Regions from separate parts of the Methyloceanibacter stevinii genome, predicted to be linked through region 1. Evidence: riboswitches for the same ligand, from Rfam matches in the RefSeq annotation. Region 1 holds a riboswitch; the other holds the start of a gene.

Region 1 (10,671 bases):
AAGAGCCGGACGGATGGTCCAGTCCAGGAGGCTGCGCCGATCCTCGAGCGAGAGGTCGCCGCCTTCGATCGTGAACATGAACACGTCCGACAGCGGCGTGGAGATCGGCGCGAGCCCCCCGGTCACGCTGCCGGGAAGATCGCCGCGAACGCTGGCGAGACGTTCGGCAACCTGCTGCCGTGCCCAATAGAGATCGGTGCCTTCCTCGAAGTCGAGCGTGATGTCGGCGACGCCGTATTTTGCGGACGATCGCAGGATGGTCTGTCCCGGAATACCGAGAAGCTCCATCTCGATCGGCGTGTTGACGCGCGTCTCGACCTCTTCCGGGGTCATTCCCGGCGCCTTCAGGATCATCTTCACCTGGACCGGCGAGATGTCGGGAAAGGCGTCAATGGGGATCGTGCGGAACGCGTAGACGCCGGCAGCCGCCACCAGCGCGTAAACGAGCAGCATGAAGACACGCTGCGTGAGCGAGAATTCGATCAGACGACGCAGCATCCCCTACTCTCCCGCCAGCATTTGCTCGAGTTCGGGGAGGCCGCTCGCGGCAACCATTGCATCCGACGGGATGTTTCCGACGATGGTCGCTGCCTCGGTCGACTTGCCGCGCAATTCCACGGGCGCGATCGCGAACCCGGCATCGTTGCGGACGAACACGGCGCTGTGGCCGTCGATGCGCGCCACGGCTTTGCTCGGAACCGAGAAAGCACCGCCTACCGAGGGCCTCTGAAGCAGGACCGACACCAACTGCCCTGCCAGGAGGCCGCTATTGGAGGGGACCGCCGCATAAAGGATCGCGGATCGGGTCACGCCCTGGAGCGATTTGCCGATCGACACGACGCGCCCTTTCGGACCGCCGACAATCTGAATGGCGCTGCCCGGCTCGATCACGGGCAGAAGACGCGCCGGGACCTGGACCTCGACCCACAGCTCGTCGCTGGTATCGATGGTCACGACCGGACCCATGGCCTCGATCATTTCCCCGGGCATGGCGTCGACTTCGACGACCGTGCCGTCGGCGGCGGCGGGAATTGAATACAACCCGTTCGCGCCCAACGAGATCCCGTTGAGGGACAAGGTCCGCCGGTACTGCTCAATTACCGCCTTGATCTTCGCGACCTGCGCCTCGGCCTCTTCGGCCACGACAGGATTCTGGAAGCGCTTGTCCACGAGCAGCCGCTTGCGGCGCGCGACCGCGTCCGCCATCTGCAGCTCGGCCTCGGCCTGAGACAACTGGCTCTGGACATCCAGGAGATCGCGGCTGGAGATGGTGGCAACCGCCTCTCCTTTGCTCACGCGCTGTCCGGGGAGCACATGGACCTGGGTCAGGGTTCCCGAGAAAGGCGCCGTCGCGACGATGCGCGAATTGACGGGCGGAACGACGGTTCCAGGAAGCGTCGCCAAGGTTTCAGCTTCGGCGGGCCGCACGGACTCGACCTTGATGTCGAGGCGGCGCACCTGATCGGCTGACAGGGTCACGGTCTTGGTTTCAGCTGACGCTGCACCAACCGTAACCGCCGCAAAAATGATGACGCACGTCAAAGGCAACACGCGCATAGCTTGCTCCGTCCTGGCCGCGAATGTGCCGGCCAACGACAGGGCTACAGGCGCTACCTGAAACCAACCTGAACGGAACCTTGCAGGGACCTGACAGGGCTTTTCAGGTTCCTTTCAGGTGGCTCGTGCTAGAAGCGTGACGCACACGGAGCGAGAGGAACCCCATGCGCATCCTGCTGGTCGAGGATGACAACGAAATTGCCAAAAGGCTGATGTCCGGTCTGTCCCAGGCCGGCTTTACGGTCGAGCGCGCGGACAACGGCACGGACGGCTATACGATGGGTCTCGACGAGGAATACGCGGCCGCCGTTCTCGATCTCGGCCTGCCGGAAATGCAGGGTATCGACGTCCTCAAACGCTGGCGTTCCGCGCACCGTGCCCTCCCGGTGCTGATCCTGACCGCGCGCGGCACCTGGGCGGAAAAGGTGGAAGGCCTGAACGCCGGCGCCGACGACTACGTGACAAAGCCCTTTCATGTGCCCGAGGTCGCCGCACGGCTGCGCGCACTAGTCCGCCGCGCATCGGGGATCGCAAGCGCAGTGTTGACCCATCGGGGAATCGAGCTCGATGCCGGATCGGGCAGCGTCTTGCTCAACGGAACGCCCGTTAAGCTCACGGCGCGCGAGATGAAGATGCTGACTTATTTCCTGCATCGTATCGGCCGGATCGTTTCGCAAGCGGAACTGGCCGAGCACCTTTATGCGCTCGAGGACAGCCGGGAATCGAACACCATCGAAGTGTATGTCAGCCGCCTCCGCCGAAAACTCGGGGCGAACTGCATCACGACGGTCCGCGGCCTCGGCTACAGGATGGATTAGACCGTCATGACGAGCCTCAAGAGCAGACTCATCCTTGCCGCCTCGTTGTGGATCGCCCTCGGTACGATCGGCGCGGGCCTGGTTCTGTCCGCGATCTTCAAACATCACGTGACCACACAGTTCTACGACGAGCTGCATGTGCATCTCGACGAGTTGCAGCGGCTCGCCGAGTTTCACCAGGACGGTAGCCTGCATCTGCAGCGCAACCTCAGCGACCCGCGCTACGACGTTCCGCTCTCCGGTTTCTACTGGGAAGTCCAAAAGGACGGCAAAGTGCTCGCGCGCTCGGCGTCGCTCGAAGGCCCGCCGCTGAGCATGCCGCCCGATGCGCCGAACGATATCGGCGTGCACAGCCACGTCATCGAAGGACCGACGGGAGCCCTAATCGCGGTGGAGAAGGCCGTATGGGAAGATCCCGGCGAGAGGCCGGACCGCTTCATCATCGGCACGGACGAACGTCATCTCGACGCCGTGGTGGCGAGCTTCAACAAAACGCTCTCCATGTCGCTGGCCGCATTCGGCCTGTCGCTCGTAGGAGCCGCGGCGCTTCTCATCCTGTATGCGCTCAAGCCGATGCGGCAATTGCGGACGGCTCTGCAGAGTGTCCGCTCCGGACATGCCAGCCAGCTGAGCGGTCAGTTCCCGACGGAGGTCGTGCCGCTCGTGGATGACCTCAATCGGTTGCTCACTTCGACAGGCGACTTGATCCAGCGTGCCCGCACCCAGGCGGGCAACATGGCCCATGGTCTGAAGACACCGCTCGCCATAGTGACGGACGAAGCCTATCGGCTGGGCGACCAAGGCCAGGATCAGGCCTCCTCGACGATTCTCGGTCAGTGCCGGAAGATGCAGTCCCATATCGACTATCAGATCGCGCGTGCGCGCGCCGTCGCCATGCGCTCGACCCCTGGCGTCGTCGCCGATCCTCGGAAGGCGGCCCTCGAAGTCGCCTCGGCCCTGGAGCGCCTCTACAAGGGCGAGTCGGTCGCGATCGAGGTTGATGTGCCGGAGGGGCGCCGCCTGGCCTGCGATCCCGCCGACCTCAACGAGATGTTGGCCAACCTGGTCGACAATGCCTGCAAGCACGCCAGATCGACGGTGAGAATCGCTTGTATCGGCGGCGATGCGACGGGAATGACGGTCGAGGACGACGGGCCCGGCCTCCCGCCGGAAGCGCGTGAAGTCGTCTTCAACATCGGTGAACGCTGGGACTCTCGCGCGGCCGGATCCGGATTAGGCTCGCGATCGTCCGTGACTTGGCGCGCCTCTACGGGGGCGACGTGACGCTGAAGGATTCGCACCTCGGCGGCCTCCGGGTAGATCTCGTCCTGCCCCAGGAATGTTGAATCAGACCCGTAGCCTCAAATGTGCTTCGGTCTGTCCCGGGTTCAGAGGTACCCCGCGGCCGGCACGCCCACGAAGCTCCTTACAGACTACTCCCCCTAGCAAGTTGGCCGCTTCGACATACGGGCCATAGCGCCGGAGGACGGGTCTTCGATGCCATATCTTTAGAGTTCCTGGGCGAGGAGCGAGAACTCGCCGCGCAGCCATTGATGACACTCGTCCCGGTCATAGCTTGTGTGCCACAGGAGCCGCACCGGAAAGGTCACAGGTTCAATGGGTTGTGCGATCCGCGAGAGGCCGAACTGACGCTCCAGCAGGCTCGCGAGCGAGGCCGGGAGCGTGAGCAGGGCATCGCTGTTGAGCGTGGCCATGACGCCCACAAGCGCGGAGGAGACCTGCGACGTTCGCCGGATGTCGTGCCCCGCCTGCGCCAGCCGGTCTGCGAGCCCCTGGAACCCCGGGAGGGAGTGGACGGCCACATGCTCCGCGGCGGCGAAGGCTTCGCCGTTCGGGCGCCGCTTGGAGAACGGGTGCCCCGGCCGCGCCAGGGTTGCCAGTTCGTCGTCGAAAAGCTTGGCGGCGCGCACGTCCGGCGCCTCGGCGCTCTCGCCCATGATGTCGATGACGAAGTGGCAGCGCGCGTTGCGCAACTCGTCGATGATCGACTCCATGTTGGACGACGTCCAATCGACCCGGACGCTCGGCGCGCCCTCCTGCAAGCGCTTGCGCAGGGGCTCGATGAGGATCAATTCACCGGCCTCGCTGGAGGCTGCGGCAAACGCGCGCATCGTCAGTGACGGGTCGAACGGCTTGTTGGGACGAAGCAGGCTCTCCATGCCCGCGAGGATCACGTGGACCGTCGGCGCGAGTTCCTGAGCCCGAGCGGTTGGAACAAGCCTCTGCCCGGCGCGCACGAAAAGCTCATCGTCAAACAATTCCCGCAACTTAGCCAAGGCATGGCTGATGGCGGAGGCGCTGCGCCCGAGCCGTTCGGCGGCACGTGTGACGCTGGCGTCGACCAGCAGTGCATCGAGCGTCACGAGCAGATTGGCGTCGACTTCCTTAAGATGCATATCATTCAACTATTATCATGAAAACTGTTCACTTCATTCATGATAGGGCCCCCCGTAGGGTTCTGGCAAGACATTCGGCCGCCCAGCCCGAGTGTCTGAAGTGTTTCAGCCCGAGCCGAAACGCTTCCTCATCTCAGCCTTGCGGCGGCCCACGGTCCCTGGCCGCTGGGCCGTCGCATCTTTCGCCCTTGTCATAGACAAAAGCGATTGAAATTGGTGATTTTAGATAGAAAACGACCGGCGAGTCGTAGCAACTTGAGAGGGAGTTCGATGTTTCGAGGACTAAAGACGATGGTGCCGGCGGCTGTCCTGGCGTTTGGCTGTTACGTCTCGCCCGCGCTGGCCGATAGCCCTAAGGACGTTTTGAAGAACTACGCCGACATCGCGCAGGCCGGATACGAAGATTCGCTTGAGACTGCCAGGACGATGCAGCTCGCGATCGACGACTTCCTGGAGAGCCCGACGGAGTCGAATCTGCGGGCCGCCCGCGCCGCCTGGATCGCCGCGCGCCCGTCCTACATGCAGACCGAGGCCTACCGTTTCGGCAACCCGATCGTCGATGATTGGGAAGGCAAGGTGAATGCCTGGCCGCTGGACGAAGGTCTGATCGACTACGTCGCCGAGGTTTATGGCGACGAGTCGCCCGAGAACGAACTCTACGTGGCCGACGTGATCAAGAACGTCTCCCTGTCGCTCGGCGGCAAGAAGATCGACACCTCGAAGATCACGAAGGCGCTGCTTTCCGACACGCTGCAGGAAGCGGGCGGTGTCGAGGCGAACGTGGCCACGGGGTATCACGCGGTCGAGTTCCTGCTTTGGGGACAAGACTTGAACGGCACGGAGCCCGGCGCCGGCGAGCGTCCCGCGTCCGACTACGATCTGAAGAATTGCTCCAACGGCAATTGCCAACGGCGCGCCGAGTACCTGAGCACCGTCACCCAACTCCTGATCGACGATCTGCAGTGGATGGCCGATCAGTGGAAAGAAGGCGGCGATGCGCGCAAGGCCGTCATGGATGCAGGCGATGAAGGCGGTCTGACCGTCATCATGACCGGTCTCGGCAGCCTGTCTTATGGCGAGCTGGCCGGTGAACGCATCAAGCTCGGCCTGATGGTGCACGACCCGGAAGAGGAGCATGACTGCTTCTCCGACAACACCCATGCCGCACACTTCTTCGACGCGCTCGGCATCCACAATGTCTACACGGGCCGTTATCGCCGTGCCGACGGCTCCGTCGTTTCGGGCCCAAGCGTCTCGGATGTGGTCAAGGCCAAGGATCCGAAAGTAGACGCCGAAGTGATGGCCGCGCTCGATGCCACCATGGACGCGATGAACACGCTCTATCTGCGTGCTCTGACCACCGAGAACTACGATCAGATGATTGGTGAGGGGAACGACGAGGGCAACAAGGTCGTCCAGGACGTGGTCGACGCTCTGCTCGTTCAGACCAAGGCGATCGAGCGGGCCGTGGCAACGCTGGATCTGAAAGCCATCGAGTTCGAGGGATCGGACAGTCTCGATGCGCCTGAGAAGGTGGGAGCTGAATAAACCAAACAGTACGGTCGGCAATAGTTGAAGAGAAATCAGCTGCTGCGACGTCAATCGATCTTGAGAAAAGATGACTCGGAATGTTGTATTTTACGCATTCCGAGTCGGATCAACGGCGCAAACGGCGAGAACGATCAAAGAGACCAAAACCGAGCCTTTGGGGGGCTGATCAAATGAAGCAGGACAGGGGGCGTTGCTCTTTTGCAACGCAAGCCACGATAGAGAGGCGCAACGCAAGTGCCTCGATTGACAATATTTCGGCCACACTCCAACGTGAACGCGTTGAAGGTTCCTCGAAGACTCGTTCCGAGAGGATGAAAAGGGAACACGGTGTGTGCCTCTATGGCGCCGAAGCCGTGGCTGCCCCCGCAACTGTGAGCGGTGAGCTCGCTGCCAATCGTGACCACTGGGCAACCGGGAAGGTCGGGCAGAAAGCGATGAACCGTGAGCCAGGAGACCTGCCTTCGACCGTGACAGGGCTGATGGGCGAACGGGGGTGTTCGCACATTGTCGGGATCTTCCGCCGGAATTCTCCGAAAGCGCTGACGCGATTTTTTAGTCACTCGGCTTCGGAGGGAAGAATGTCCGACACACAGAATTCTCCACGCGCGTTGCGCGTTCCTACAGGCTTTCAAATCGGCAAGGGGCTGCGCGCTGCGGCGTTCGGTGCGCTCGCACTCGTCCTTGCGCCGGCCGCGGCCAACGCCGCCTGCGAGATCCCGGAAGATCCGTTCGACCAGTTTGCCTCAGGGGCCAACGGAAAGCTCGACTTCATCGATGGCGCTAAGGGCGGCATGACCGGGTCGCTGAACAACACGGGCATCGACATTGGCGGCGCCTACGTCGCCGAGCCGTTCTACAATTGGGGCGGCACCGACGAGGGCGGCGAGTATCAAGGTGTGCTCGAGCTCTACGTCAATGCCGATATGAAGAAGCTCGGTCTGTGGGACGGTCTTTGCTTCCACGCCAACGGCTACCAGATTCACGGCAACTCCATCACAGGCTCCAATATCGGCTCCCTGATGCCGGTCAGCAGCTTCGAGGCGAATGACGCGACGCGCCTGTTCGAGATCTGGTTCGAGCAGTTCCTGTTCAACGATACGGTTTCGGTGAAGGTCGGTCAGCTCGCGGCGGACGCTGAGTTCTTCTTCGCCGAAGGCGGTGGCTACTTCATCAACGGCACGTGGGGTTGGGCGCCGATCGCGGCCGAAAACAACCCCGGCGGCGGCCCGGCCTACCCGCTGGCTACGCCCGGCGTTCGTGTCGCTGTTACGCCGACGGAGCAAACCAGCCTGATGGTCGGCGTCTACAACGGTAATCCGGCACCGGACTGCGCTGCGGACGATCCGCAAGTGTGCAACAACGACGGTCTGGACTTCGGTCTGCGGGATCGTACGCTCTTGATGGCGGAAGGCGCCTACAGCTATTCGCTGGCGGGCGGTGAACTACCGGGTTCGATCAAGGTCGGTGGTTGGAACCACTTCGGGGACTTCAACCACATCTATACCGATGTGGGCGGCAACCCCATCGCGATCTCCGGCAAGGACGGCAAGCCGCTGGACAACGATTACGCTCTCTATGTGATCTTGGATCAGCTTCTGTGGCACGCGCCGGGTACGGAAGAGGGGCAGGGCCTTGGCTTCTTCACCCGCTTCGCCGGAGCGCCGGACGATCGCAACTATGTCGATTTCTACTTCGACGTGGGTGTGACCATGACGGGCATGATCCCGGGCCGTCCGAACGACGCACTGGCCATCGGTTATGCCTATTCGAGCATTTCCGATCAGGCGCAGGCGTTCAACGTTACCAATGGTGATCCGGCCGGCGAGGGCTACGAGGCCTTGATCGAGATCGCTTACACCATGGAGGTCATCGACGGCTGGACGTTGCAGCCGGACTTCCAGTACATCATGAACCCGGATGGCGGCGTAGAAGCCGACAATGCAACGGTCATTGGCGCTCGCAGCACGTTCGCGTTCTAGAAAGGTGGGCGCGTGAACACAGTACGGTTCACGCCTTCTCAGAGTCAGTCGACCCCGACAGCACCGTCAAGTCACGCGAAAGCATGGCTTGGCGGTGTCGTTCTTGTTGGGGCCTGCGTACCGCTGCTGGCGGGCCTCGTATTGTACGCGCGCTCGGCTGGCGGAGCGGGGGCACCCAACGTGCCCGTGCCGGCAATCGATTTCACAAAAGCCGAGCCGGGCGAAGACCGGCCGGGCGGCGGCGCCACCTCCCGTGCCGCGACCGACACCGCCAATGCGTTTTCGCAATCATCCGGCAATATGGGTTTCCGCAAGGAACTCGACTTCAAAATCGGGAACAGCATTTTCCGGCGGCATTGGGTTTCGGCGCCCGCCTCCACCGATGCCTCGGACGGTCTCGGACCGCTGTTCAATGTGCGGGGCTGCCAGGACTGCCACCTCAAAGACGGACGCGGCCATCCTCCGCTCGCTTCGAACACGCCGGGGCCGACGGCATCGCTCCTGTTCCGGCTCTCGGTGCCCGCCAAGACCGATGACGAGAAGGCGCTTCTCGCCTCCGGCAAGGTGACGGTGCTGCCTGACCCTGTCTACGGCGGGCAATTGCAGGACATGTCGATCCAGGGCCACGACGCCGAGGGCGCCGTCAAAGTGTCCTACGAGGAGAAAGAAGTTTCGCTCGCGGACGGCGAGACAGTCTCGTTGCGCGCGCCGCACTACGAACTGACCGGACTCAACTACGGTCCCATCAGCCCGGACGTGATGGTGGGTCCACGCATCGCACCGCCGATGATCGGGCTCGGACTGCTCGAGGCGGTTCCGGAAGAGCAGATCAAGGCCAACGCCGACCCGGATGATGCGAACGGGGACGGCATTTCGGGCCGTCCGAACCGGATGTGGTCCAAGCTGCATGACAAGGAGATGCTGGGCCGTTTCGGCTGGAAGGCGAATGTGCCGACCATCGTCGAACAGAACGCCGATGCGTTTTCCGGTGACATCGGTATCTCGACAACGCTGCATCCGAGCGGCGCCGGCGAATGCACCGAGAGGCAGACATCGTGCATCGACGCGCCGTCCGGCAACTCGCCCAAATACCAGAACGTGGAAGTGGGCGACGAGCTATTCGATCTGATGACGTTCTACACGCAGAACCTGGCGGTACCGCCGCGCCGGAACGTGGACGCGCCCGAGGTGCTGAAGGGCAAAGAGCTTTTCTACAAGGTCGGCTGCGCTCAATGTCACCAGCCCAACTTCACGACCGGCGACGTGCCCGAGCAGACACACCTGTCGAACCAGCTCATCTGGCCGTACACGGACATGCTGCTCCACGACATGGGCGAGGGGCTGGCGGACGATCGGCCGGACGGCAAAGCGACGGGGAGCGAATGGCGCACGCCGCCGCTCTGGGGTATCGGTCTGACCGAGACGGTGAGCGGCCACACCCAGTTCCTTCATGACGGCCGGGCCCGCAATCTCACGGAGGCAATCCTGTGGCACGGCGGTGAGGGCCAAGCGGCCCGTGACCGGTTTGCCTCGCTGGACAAGGAAGATCGGGAACGCCTCCTGGCGTTTTTGAACTCGCTCTAGTCGCGACAACCCGGCCCCACGCCAAGCTGGAAATCAGATGTTAGACCTATGCCAATGACCCGTTTCCTCCATTCGGCCCTGTCCCTCGGGATTGTGGCTCTTGCTCTCGGTTCGGCCGGGCCCGCGGCGCAGGCAGAGGCGGATCATGCCGCCGTTGCCGAGGCGGCGCTGACGAAAGTCATCCGGCCAGGCTACGATGCATTCGCGAACGATGCCGCGACCTTGGCGGCCACGACCGCCGTGCTTTGCAAAGATCCCTCCGAAAAGACGCTCGCGGATGCCCGTGCGGCCTTCGCTAAGGCCGTCGACGGCTGGAGCGCGGTCGAGATCTTTCAGTTCGGACCGGTCAATCACGAGCATCGCTACGAGAGGCTGTTCTTCTGGCCGGACCGGAAGGGCCTCGGCTACCGGCAGGTCCAGCGGGTCCTCTTGGCCAAGGACGAGAGTGTCACGAGCGTGGAGACGCTTGCCAAGAAGAGTGTCGCGCTGCAGGGCTTGCCGGCCCTCGAAATCCTTCTTTACGGCAAAGGATCCGACGCACTTGCGAGCCCCGGTGACGATGCGGTGTTTCGCTGCCGCTTCGCCGCGGCGGTGACTGACAATATTGCGCAACTCTCCAAGGACCTTGTCGAAGCGTGGGCGCCCGATGCGCCCTTCACCAAGAGCTTCCTGGAGCCCGAGCCCGACGGCGTGCTCTACCGCGCGCCGAAAGACGTCACGCTTGAACTCTTCAAGGCCTTCAGCAGCGGCGTCGAACGCGTGCGC
Region 2 (10,671 bases), on a different contig from region 1:
GCCCACCTTGAGGTCCGAAACGGCCTCGGTGAGCCTTTCCGCGAAGCGATCATAGATGCCGCTCTGAACCAGAATTCGGTTGGCGCTGACGCATGTTTGCCCCGAATTCCGGAACTTCGACGCGATCGCGCCGGCGACAGCCGCATCGAGTTCGGCGTCGTCGAAAACGATGAACGGCGCATTGCCGCCGAGCTCCAAGGAGAGCTTTTTCACCGTGTCGGCGCTCTGGCGCATGAGGAGCTTCCCGACCTCGGTAGATCCGGTGAAGGTGATCATGCGCACGAGCCGGTTGGAGGTCAGTTCGCCGCCGATGGCCTCGGCATTGCCGGTGATGACATTGAGAACGCCCGGCGGGAATCCGGCCTGGCAAGCCAGCTCCGCCAGGGCTAACGCGGTGAGCGGCGTCTCGGGCGCCGGCTTCACGACCACGGTGCACCCTGCGGCGAGCGCAGGCGAGATCTTGCGCGTGATCATCGCGAACGGAAAGTTCCACGGGGTGATAGCCCCGACCACGCCGACCGGCTGCTTCATGACGAGCACACGGCCGCTGTGCTTGGGCGTCGGGATGATCTCGCCCAGCACGCGCCTTGCCTCTTCCGCGTAGAACTCCGTGAAGGACGACCCGTAGTCCACCTCCGCGCGCGCCTCGGCCAAAGGCTTGCCCTGCTCGGCGGTCATGAGACGGGCGAGGTCCTCTGCGTGCTCCTGCTGGAGCTCATACCAACGGCGCAGGACTTTCGCGCGCTCGCCCGCCAGCAAGCCGCTCCAGGCCCGAAAGGCGCGATCCGCGGCCTCGATGGCCTCGCGGGTCTCGTGCGCGCCGAGATTGGGCACGCGGCCGACGACCGCGCCGGACGCCGGATTGGTGATGTCGTCCACCGGCGTGCCTGTCCAGGCACCGCCGATCAGGCATTGGTCCTTGATGAGGGTCGGTGTCTTGAGTTGCATGGCCCGCTCTCTACGCCGCCGCTTGCGCAACGGCAAGTCACGTGTGAGAGAGGCCCATGTTCGAGGGTGCGACAATTGTTTTCGATCTCGACGGCACGCTGGTCGACACCGCGCCGGACCTTACGAATGCCCTCAACCACGCCCTGAATCTGCATGGACACCGCACCGTGGAGCCCGCGCTCGTCCGCGAGGCGGTGGGGCGCGGCGCGCCGGCCATGATCTACGAGGCGCTGGGCATCGAAACCGGCACGGAGGCGATCCTCGCGGACTTCCTCATCCACTACGAGGCCAATATCGCGGTGGAGAGCCGCCCCTTCCCCGGCGCCGTCGCGCTGCTGGAGCGGCTCGCGGACCGCGGCGCGCGCCTTGCCGTCTGCACCAACAAGCGGGCGCGCCTGGCCAATCTTCTCCTCGAAGCGCTGGAGCTCGACCATCATTTCGCAGCAATCGCGGGCCGCGATACGTTCGAGACGTCCAAGCCCCATCCGGGCCACCTTCTGGGCGCCATTGCCGCCGGCGGCGGCAATCCGGCCCGCGCCGTCATGGTGGGCGACAGCGCCGTCGACATCCAGGCCGCGCACCGAGCCGGAATTCCCTCGATCCTGGTGACATTCGGCTATTCCCCTCCGTCGCCGGACGGTCCTCACCCTAGCGCTACCATCGACAGCTTCGACGCCCTGGAATCCCAGGCCGAAATCCTGCTCAAACGCTTGACAGACCACGACCCGACCCGTTCCTAATAGCGCCCGGGTGGACGCGCTGGAATTTCGCCTCAATCGCCCCATGGGCTGCAACCAACAGCCACAATTGCGCGCTAGGTACGGGAACTGAGCTTTTTGCTCCAAGGAGAACTGGAATGCGCGGACGTATTGTGATGAGCGCTTGCATCGCATTGATGATGAGCGGAACCGCTTTCGCCCAAGACGCAGGGGAAGACTGTGTCAGCCAGCTTGCCGAAACCGAAAGCCTCGTGGACCAGACGGTCAACGCGAAGGTGCTCGACGAAGGCGACGTCGAAGAGGTGAACATGCTTCTCGACGAGGCGGACGCGGCCTGCACCGACGGGGATTACGGCAAGGCCAAGACCACCATGACCAAGGTCAAGGGCATGCTGAAGCCGGCGCCCGCTCCGGCTCCGGCCCCGGCGGAAGACGCGGCGGCCCAGTAGACTTTTTAGGAAATCTGCGCCGTTTCGCGGGACGGCCTGCTTGACTTCGCGAGGGGCCGTTCGCTAAATGCGCGCTTGCCGTCGCACCCCCTCATCACTTGAGGCGAGGACGCGAACGGAGCCGGGCGCGATCAAGACCTAACGCGCCCCGCACGGGCGGTTAGCTCAGCTGGTAGAGCACTGTGTTCACATCGCAGGGGTCACTGGTTCAAGTCCAGTACCGCCCACCATCACGTCACCGAAAACAGACGACGACTTCATTCCGCGCAGACCGTCGCTGGCGGCGAGAAACATTCCGTCGCAGTAGCAAACGCCGTATCGCTATTGACACTGTGGAGAATCTGCGGCCCTTTCTAGGGGTCGACGGTTCTCGATCATTGCTGGTCGAGACTAAGAGGGAACACGGTGCGTCCTGTCTCGCGTCATCGAGACGACAATCCCGTGGCTGCCCCCGCAACTGTGAACGGTGAGCACGGCTGAACGACGCCACTGGGGAACTTCATAACCCTGGGAAGGCAAGGCCGACGCGACGATCCGTGAGTCAGGAGACCTGCCGCTGACATCCGGCACCGGCTTTTGCCCGGTGCCTAAACCGTAACCGGACGCCGGGGTGAGCGTCTGGCGGTTGAGTGGGTGTCCGGTGGCCTATCTTCCGTTCCCGCTCATGACACCGCCACTTCCCCGATCGTCCTTTCCTCATGCCCGATGCGGTTCGTCCCGCGCGGGTCACTTGGGAGAGACGACCTATGAAACTTCGTAACGGACTATCCGCTGCCATTGGCGTTGCCGCGCTTCTCGCGCCGCTCGCCGCGGCCGCCCATTTCCAGCTCGTCTATACGCCGGAGGTCAATCTGACCAAGGCGGGAGACGTGCCCGTCAAGCTGATCTTCTGGCACCCCTTCGAGAACGGCCACGTGATGGACATGGGTGAGGTCATCGACTTCTACGCCGTCAACCGCGGCAAGAAGATCGACCTCAAGGACACGCTGAAGCAGATCAAGTTCGAGGGCTCGGAGAACACTGCCACGGCTTACGATGCCTCCGTCCCACTCAAGCGATCGGGAGACTACGTGCTCGTCGCTGTTCCCTCGCCCTATTACGAGGAGAGCGAGGACGTCTACATCCAGCAGATCGCAAAGAGCTATCTGAACCTGAATGAAGTCCCGACGGATTGGATGGAGCCGCAGGGCCTACCCACCGAGATCATCCCCCTCAACAAGCCCACCAACATCGTGGCCGGTTCGACCTTCACCGGCCGGGTGATGGCCGACGGCAAGCCCGTACCCGGCGCGGAGATCGAGGTCGAGTACATGGCGGCCGAGCCGTCCATGGACGAGAACAAGCCGAAAGACCCGACCGCTTCGCCGATGCCGGGCGGCGCGCTCGTCGCCGTCAGCGATGACAACGGCTACTTCACCTTCGGCATTCCGAAGGCCGGCTTCTGGGGCTTTGCCGCGCTCGGCTCGGGCAACACCAAGGAGCATGAGGGCAAGGAGCTTTCTCAAGACGCGGTCATCTGGGTCCGCGCTTTCGACGTGAAATAGGCCAGCCTAGGACCTGGAGGGAAAGATGCACATTGTCGACGGTGCTCTATCGAATGAAGTCTTGATCGGCGGCGCGGTTCTCGCTGCCGGCGGCATCGCGTTGGGCCTGAAATCGCTGCCGGCGGAGAAGATGCCCGCCGCCGGGGTTCTAAGCGCAACGTTTTTCGTGGCGTCCCTGGTTCATGTGCCAATCGGACCCTCCAGCGTCCATCTGATCATGAACGGTCTGGCCGGGTTGGTGCTCGGCTGGGCCGCCTTTCCGGCCCTTTTCGTCGCCCTACTGCTGCAAGCCGTTTTCTTCGGGTTCGGCGGGCTGACTGTGCTGGGCGTCAACACCGTCAACATCGCCCTGCCCGCGGTGCTCGTCTACTACATCTGCCGGCGGGGTATCGCGTCGGGCTCTCCCACCGTCGCCGCAATCTGGGGCGGTATCGGCGGGGGCCTTGCGATTGCCTTGACGACGGGCTGCGTGGCTCTCTCGTTGGCGCTCACGGGGGACGAATTTCTGGCGGCGGCCAAGCTCACATTCTTCGCGCACATCCCCATCATGATCATCGAAGCGCTGATCACAGCCGCGGCCATCTACCTTGCACGAAAGGTAAAGCCTGAACTGTTCGAGAGGTTCACGGTGTCCCCATCGGAAGGAGTTTCGTCATGAGGTCCCTTCGCCTTGCGCTCATTCTACTTTTCCTGATGCCGGTTCACTCTGCGCTTGCGCATAAGGTCATCGCTTCGGTCTACGCCAGTGGCGACGTGATCGAGGGCGAGATCGGCTTCTCCAACGGAGATATGGCGCCCAATGAGCTTGTCGAGGTCTTCGACGAGGACGGCAACAAGCTCGGCGAAACCAAGACGGACGAGGACGGCTTCTTCACCTTCCGTCCGACCAAGCCCGTTGCGCACGTATTCAAGTCCAATCTCGGCTCGGGCCACGTCGCCACTGTCCGCATGGAAGCCGACGAACTACCGGACATAGCCGGCGCCGAGCCCGCCGCAGCGGATACAGCGACGGCAGCTGAGACCAAGACAGACTCAGCGTCCGCCGCTCAAGAGGGCGCCGCGGACGAGACGCTGACGCAGGCACAGTTGAAGTTGATCGCGCAGGCCGTGCAAAAGCAGATCATCCCGCTTCGCCGCGACATCGATGCCTATAAGGAAAAGAACAACATTCAGAACGTTCTCGGCGGCATCGGTTACATCTTCGGCCTGTTCGGGCTCGGCTACTACATCGCCGCGCGCCGCAAAATGACGGGGGCCTGAGGGCGTGGGACATGTGGTCGAGGCCGGCGTCCGGCGCTCCTGGACACCGGCGCCACCACGGCCAAGACCTATATTAGCGAGACCGATCCACGGGCCCGGATCCTGGCGGCGGTGGCGTTCGCGATCGTCGTGGTCAACCTTCATGACCTCCGTGCCCTAGCCGCAGCCCTCGTCGTTGCGCTCACGCTGATGCTCATGGCCCGGCTGCCGCCGCGCGCGACGCTCAAGCGCATGCTCACAATGGATGGCTTCATCATCTTCATGCTCCTGCTCTTGCCGTTTACCGTGCCGGGCGACGCCATGTTCACGGTCTTCGGTCTGCCCGCGACATGGCAAGGGTTGCGGCAGGCGATCGAGATCGGCTTGAAAGCCAATGCGATCATTCTGACGCTGATGGCGCTGGTCGGCTCCATGGAGCCCGCCAGGTTGGGGCAGGCCCTCTACCGCCTGAAAATGCCCGAGGGACTCGTCTACCTGCTCATGTTCATGGTCCGGTATGTCGACGTGCTTCAACAAGAGTATCTGCGCCTGCGCGTAGCCATGAAGGCGCGCGGGTTCCGCCCGGGAAACAACAGGCACACCTACCAATCTCTGGGTTACTTGATCGGCATGATGCTCGTCCGTGCGGTGGAGAGGTCGGAACGGATTCTCGGCGCCATGAAGTGCCGTGGGTTCTCCGGGCGCATACCGCTATCGGGCGACCTCGCCTATGCGCGATCGGATGCCGGCTTCGCGTTCGCCTTCGGCGGCATCCTTGCAGCGCTCGTCGCGCTCCAGTTTCTGCGTTGAGGCGGCGGGGTCGTAGATGACATCCCTGATCGAGCTTACCGACATTCATTTCGCCTATCCGGGCTACCCGCCCGTGCTCAATGGCGCAGACATCCGGCTCGGTAGCAAAGAGCGTCTATGCGTCGTCGGGCACAACGGTTCCGGCAAGAGCACGCTCTTGCGCATCATCGTCGGCCTGCTGCGGCCCAGCCGCGGCCGTGTCGTAGCCTTCGGCCGGGAGCGCCGCGCCGAAGACGACTTCCTCGAGGTACGGCGCCTTGCCGGGCTGGTGTTCCAGGATCCCGACGATCAACTGTTCTGCCCGACAGTGGCCGAGGATATGGCTTTCGGCCCCCTCAACCTTGGCAAAACCCGCGAGGAAGCCATGGCCATCGTCGATCGCGTGCTGGCGGAATTGGATCTCACCCGGTTCAAGGACCGGGTGACCCACAAGCTCTCGGGCGGAGAGAAGCGCTTGGTGACGCTCGCCACCGTTCTGGCCATGGAACCGGAGGTTCTTCTTCTCGACGAGCCGACCAACGCCCTCGACGAAGACAACGAGGCCAGGCTGACCGAGATATTGCGCACGCTTCCGCAGGCGATGATCGTTGTGTCGCATGACGCGCAATTTCGCGAGCGCATTGCGTCACGCACGGTCCGTCTTGCAGAAGGACAAATTCGACCCACCTAAAGATGCGAGGTGCCGAGCCTCTTTCCATGGGGTGAGATCTAGCCTATCTTATCCCCTCCTAGGGGATAGGATAAGCGATGATACATCAAACCCACGACGACGTGCTGCGGCGGCTCAAGCGTGCAGCCGGTCACTTGCAACACACAATCTCAATGATCGAGACCGGACGTCCTTGTCCGGAAGTCGCCCAACAGCTTCATGCCGTCTCGAAAGCGATCGAACAGGCCAAGAAGATCTTCATCCACGATCATATCGATCACTGCTTGAACGACAGCATCGGTAAGAGCGCGCACCGCAAGTCACTGATCGTCGAGTTCAAGGAAATCTCCAAGTACCTGTAAGGCATCGCTTCTCATGACATTGACGGACCTCATCGCCGGGGGCGGCGCCAACCCGCTCCTCCTCATCGCCATGGCCTTCCTGCTCGGTGCGTTTCACGGACTGGAGCCGGGCCATAGCAAGACGATGATGGCCGCCTATATCATCGCCATCCGCGGCACGATCCCTCAGGCAATCCTGCTCGGTGTGTCGGCCGCGATCTCACACTCCCTTATTGTGTGGGTCCTTGCCATTCTCGGGCTTCTGTACGGGGATGAACTGATCGGCGAACAGATGGAGCCATACTTCATGATCGCCTCCGGTGTGATCATCGCATGCATTGGCTTGTGGATATTCCGCCAATCCATGCAGGCCCGAGCGGCGGGGCATCACCACGACCATGCGCATGGCCATAGACCCCATTCTCATGCCCACAACCACCAACACGATCACGTCCATCCGCATGAGCACGGCAATTCTCATCACGATCACACTCACATCCTCGGCGGGACGCACGATCACGACCGTCCCGCCCGGGAGAAGCCGGAGTTCATGGACGCCCATGCCATGGCACATGCCCGCGAGATTGAAGCGCGCATCGGTTCCGGGCGCACGTCGACATGGCAGACCATTCTGTTTGGGCTGTCGGGCGGGCTGATCCCCTGCCCGGCGGCAATCACCGTTCTCTTGCTCTGCATTCAGCTCGGTCAGTTCATGCTCGGGATTGGCTTGGTCGCGTCCTTCAGCATCGGGCTGGCCGTAACGCTGGTCGCGATCGGCGTCGTCGCCGCAGTTGGCATGCGCTATGTCAGTAAAAAGGGCTCATCCCGTTTCGACGCGATCCTGAAGAAAGCACCCTATATCTCGGCCACCTTCATCGGACTGATCGGCCTCTTCATGATCTACTCGGGATGGGCGCATCTGCATGGCCACGATGGCGATGGAGAATCTGACGCGGCGCCGCACCACGAGACGCTCTAAGAACGGCGCTAGCGGACCGCATCCTGCTGACGGTTCGTCTGTTTCGGGTCAGAGCGCGTTGGGACCAGCGCACTTATGAAGCCGGCTTCGGCCCCGCGGACAGGCATCAGGACGGATCCCGCCGCACACCCATTTGTTAAGCTTCGGACCGCTCTCGCCTGGCAGATGCCGCATTTGTCTGCGAGGGTGCACGTCAAGTCGAAGTTGAAGTCGAAGGAGTTCGCCATGACGAAATTCATGATGGCCTGTGGCATGGCTTGCGCGTTGGTGGTTGGCGTCGTCGCATTTGCACCGACACAAGCAAACGCAGGCGTCTATGTCAGAGCTCCCGGCGTCAGGGTCGGCGTCGGCATCGGACCTCGCTACTATCGGCCTTATCGCTACGCCCGGCGCCCCTATTACCGCGCACGGCCCTATTACGCTCCCCGCCGCTATAAGCGCCGTTGGCGCCGTCGCGCACGCCGCGCCTACTATTGGTAGGGAACGCCTGGTAGCCAAACCCAGCGCAAGCGTACGCCGCTAGCCTTAAAGCATCCAAACACCCAAGCGAAGGTGCGCACCGGCGCGCCTTCGCCTCCGCGCGCCATGAGCGGCGTCCTGGTTTTTTGTCCTCCCCAAAGATGAACGTCACCTGCACGTCCGGTTCAGGACGGGTTCAAGCGGCCGCGCGCACTCTGCGCAAGGTCAGGCCCTGAACTGGCGAGCGTAAGCCTCTCCTTGGCAATCGGGCGCGGAGCGTCAGGGCGCTCCACGCTCACCCCCCTTCGAGGCGGGGCCAAGGCAGCAGCATGAGGTGGCGACATGAGTTCCTTCAAACTACTCGCGACCAGCGTCGTTCTGGTCGCGCATGGGCCGGCGCAGTGGGTTTGGTCACCGTCTTCTTCGCGACCATCTGAGCCGCGCGCCGCATGCGCCGGCACAGCGCCGCACTAAACTGATCGACACGGCCGCGTGAACTTGCGCGAGGTTCAGCGCACTTCGTTCTGACTGAGCGTGATTGGTAATGCCCAGCGCCCGTATCTACCTTTTGACCATGACAAGCCCGACAGCAATTCCGCAAAGGGCCATCGATCAAGGAGATACATCATGAAGGCGATCATGCTCGCACTGACGCTTCTCGCAGCCACTGGCGCACCTGTTCTGGCCGACGGCTTCCCGAACCCCTACCAGACGAATTTCGATCGCTAAGCGATGCGTTCGGACGCAGAGCCCCCGGTCTTCCCTCCCAGGCTGGGGGTTCTGCTTTTCTCAAATGGCATGTGATCCAAGGGCCTTGAGCCTACGTAGTTTTGGTATCTGGCTGGGTTTCGTCTCGCCCCCCTGACGCATCCCCAGTTCGGTGCCTCCATCCGCCCCGGTGCCCCCGCGCCGGGGCGTCCTTTGTGAGGACGACGATCATCTCAGGCACATTGCGAAGAGACGCCGGGCGGTGCGGCCGCCACCGCCTGCCCCCCTGTTTGCGCAAGTGGTCCTCGTTGAGGACGTGTAATGGTTCGGCGCGTAAGCCCCCCGCTCACGGACACGTGACCGCCTGGCGGTGATCTACACCATGCGACGGCTGCGTAGTTGCTTTCGTTGATAACTCTTCCCCCCCAAAACGGAGGTCTCAATGAAAGTACTGCGCTTATTCTCAACCCTGGTTTTGATGCTCTTCACTGTCTCTGCCGCGAACGCCATGTCCAAGGACATCGTCGACACCGCGGCGGGTGCTGGACAGTTCAAGACTCTCGTCGCCGCGGTGAAGGCTGCGGGGCTGGTCGATACGCTGAAGGGAGACGGCCCGTTCACTGTGTTTGCACCGACAGACGAGGCGTTCGCCAAGCTTCCCGATGGCACGGTCGATGACCTGCTGAAGCCCGAGAACAAGGATAAGCTCGTGGCCATCCTCACCTACCATGTCGTTCCCGGGAAGATCATGTCCGGCGACATCTCCGGCAAGGCGACAGAGGTGAAGACAGTCCAGGGCGACACGCTGAATGTCGATGCGACGGACGGCGTAAAGGTGGACAAAGCCAAAGTCGTGAAGGCTGATATCGACGCCTCGAACGGCGTGATCCACGTGATCGATACCGTGGTGATGCCAAACTAAGATTGTTCGGCGGCGACCAATGCGGGTCCCGGCCCACGACGGCTGGGGCCCGTTTTCAATTGTCGGCAGAGTGTTCTTCGCGAGGCGGCCGCCGCTGCTTTGACGGAAGCCCAATACCGGTGTGTCTCAGCGCAGCAGCTGCGCGGTCCGTGCCTTCTTGCGATGACGCGGTTTGGTGGGAAGCGGAATTCCTGCCGTGGACTTGGCGACAGTCGTCACATTGAGCCGTCCGGCCAACAGATCATCCGGCAATTTCGTCTTGATCCAGAACGCGTTGTCGAACTGCTCCGCGCTGGATCCGGGCGCGACCTGTTTGGCCGCGTTGGTTCCGAGCAGACCAGTCACCGTGATAGCCAAGACGGCCATCGTGATATGCCGACATACGCTCATCGCCGCCGAGTGTGATTCGGCGGCGATGAACGGCGAGTTTAGAGACTTGCTTAATAATCGGTTTACGCTACGGCGCGGTCCTCAGGACTTTTTTCTGAGCATCTCATCGACGCTCCAAGGCCCGCCGCCCGCGAAGGCGATGTATAGAAAGATGAAGCAGAAGAGGATCGCCGCATCGCCGCCATTCAACAGCGGATAGGGGCTCTTCGGCGCATGGGCCAGCCAATAGGCGAAGGCCATCAAGCCGGAAAGCACGAAGGCGGTCGGCCGCGTGAACAGCCCGACGACGAGCAGCGCGCCGCCGACGATCTCGAGAATGCCGGCAATCCACGGCAGGGAAAATGCCTCGGGCGAGAACCCGCCCTCTGGAAATCCGAGCAGCTTGGATGTGCCGTGCTCCATGAAGATCAGCGCGGCAACGATGCGCACGATACTCAAGATGCGCGGCGCCCAGTCGGTTTGCAGTCGATCGGCCATGTCGGCGTTCCCTCCCAATTCAGTCGTGAGTCGGTGG

What was found. A riboswitch is a leader RNA that binds a small molecule or an ion and turns the genes downstream of it on or off. The one in region 1 is predicted to bind cobalamin.
Region 2: linked by a shared signal. The riboswitch ahead of AUC70_RS11825 (DUF4198 domain-containing protein) and the one ahead of AUC70_RS04365 (carbohydrate porin) in region 1 are both predicted to bind cobalamin.

Annotation. Positions count from the first base shown of each region.
Region 1 is NZ_LPWE01000010.1:90,108-100,778, reverse strand. Features, by position in the region: gene AUC70_RS04395 (efflux RND transporter permease subunit) at 1-498, opposite strand, end outside; gene AUC70_RS04390 (efflux RND transporter periplasmic adaptor subunit) at 502-1,551, opposite strand; gene AUC70_RS04385 (response regulator transcription factor) at 1,722-2,375, shown strand; gene AUC70_RS04380 (ATP-binding protein) at 2,382-3,659, shown strand; gene AUC70_RS04375 (LysR substrate-binding domain-containing protein) at 3,884-4,792, opposite strand; gene AUC70_RS04370 (imelysin family protein) at 5,063-6,340, shown strand; cobalamin riboswitch at 6,611-6,820, shown strand; gene AUC70_RS04365 (carbohydrate porin) at 6,922-8,322, shown strand; gene AUC70_RS04360 (di-heme oxidoreductase family protein) at 8,503-9,906, shown strand; gene AUC70_RS04355 (imelysin family protein) at 9,961-10,671, shown strand, end outside.
Region 2 is NZ_LPWE01000012.1:459,725-470,395, forward strand. Features, by position in the region: gene AUC70_RS11805 (NAD-dependent succinate-semialdehyde dehydrogenase) at 1-948, opposite strand, end outside; gene AUC70_RS11810 (HAD-IA family hydrolase) at 1,005-1,688, shown strand; gene AUC70_RS11815 (hypothetical protein) at 1,805-2,116, shown strand; tRNA gene AUC70_RS11820 (tRNA-Val) at 2,271-2,346, shown strand; cobalamin riboswitch at 2,464-2,688, shown strand; gene AUC70_RS11825 (DUF4198 domain-containing protein) at 2,863-3,660, shown strand; gene cbiM (cobalt transporter CbiM) at 3,686-4,318, shown strand; gene AUC70_RS11835 (transthyretin-like family protein) at 4,315-4,920, shown strand; gene cbiQ (cobalt ECF transporter T component CbiQ) at 4,993-5,709, shown strand; gene AUC70_RS11845 (energy-coupling factor ABC transporter ATP-binding protein) at 5,726-6,379, shown strand; gene AUC70_RS11850 (metal-sensing transcriptional repressor) at 6,457-6,720, shown strand; gene AUC70_RS11855 (nickel/cobalt efflux transporter) at 6,734-7,678, shown strand; gene AUC70_RS11860 (hypothetical protein) at 7,904-8,158, shown strand; gene AUC70_RS11865 (fasciclin domain-containing protein) at 9,324-9,767, shown strand; gene AUC70_RS11870 (hypothetical protein) at 9,894-10,133, opposite strand; gene AUC70_RS11875 (DoxX family protein) at 10,239-10,634, opposite strand.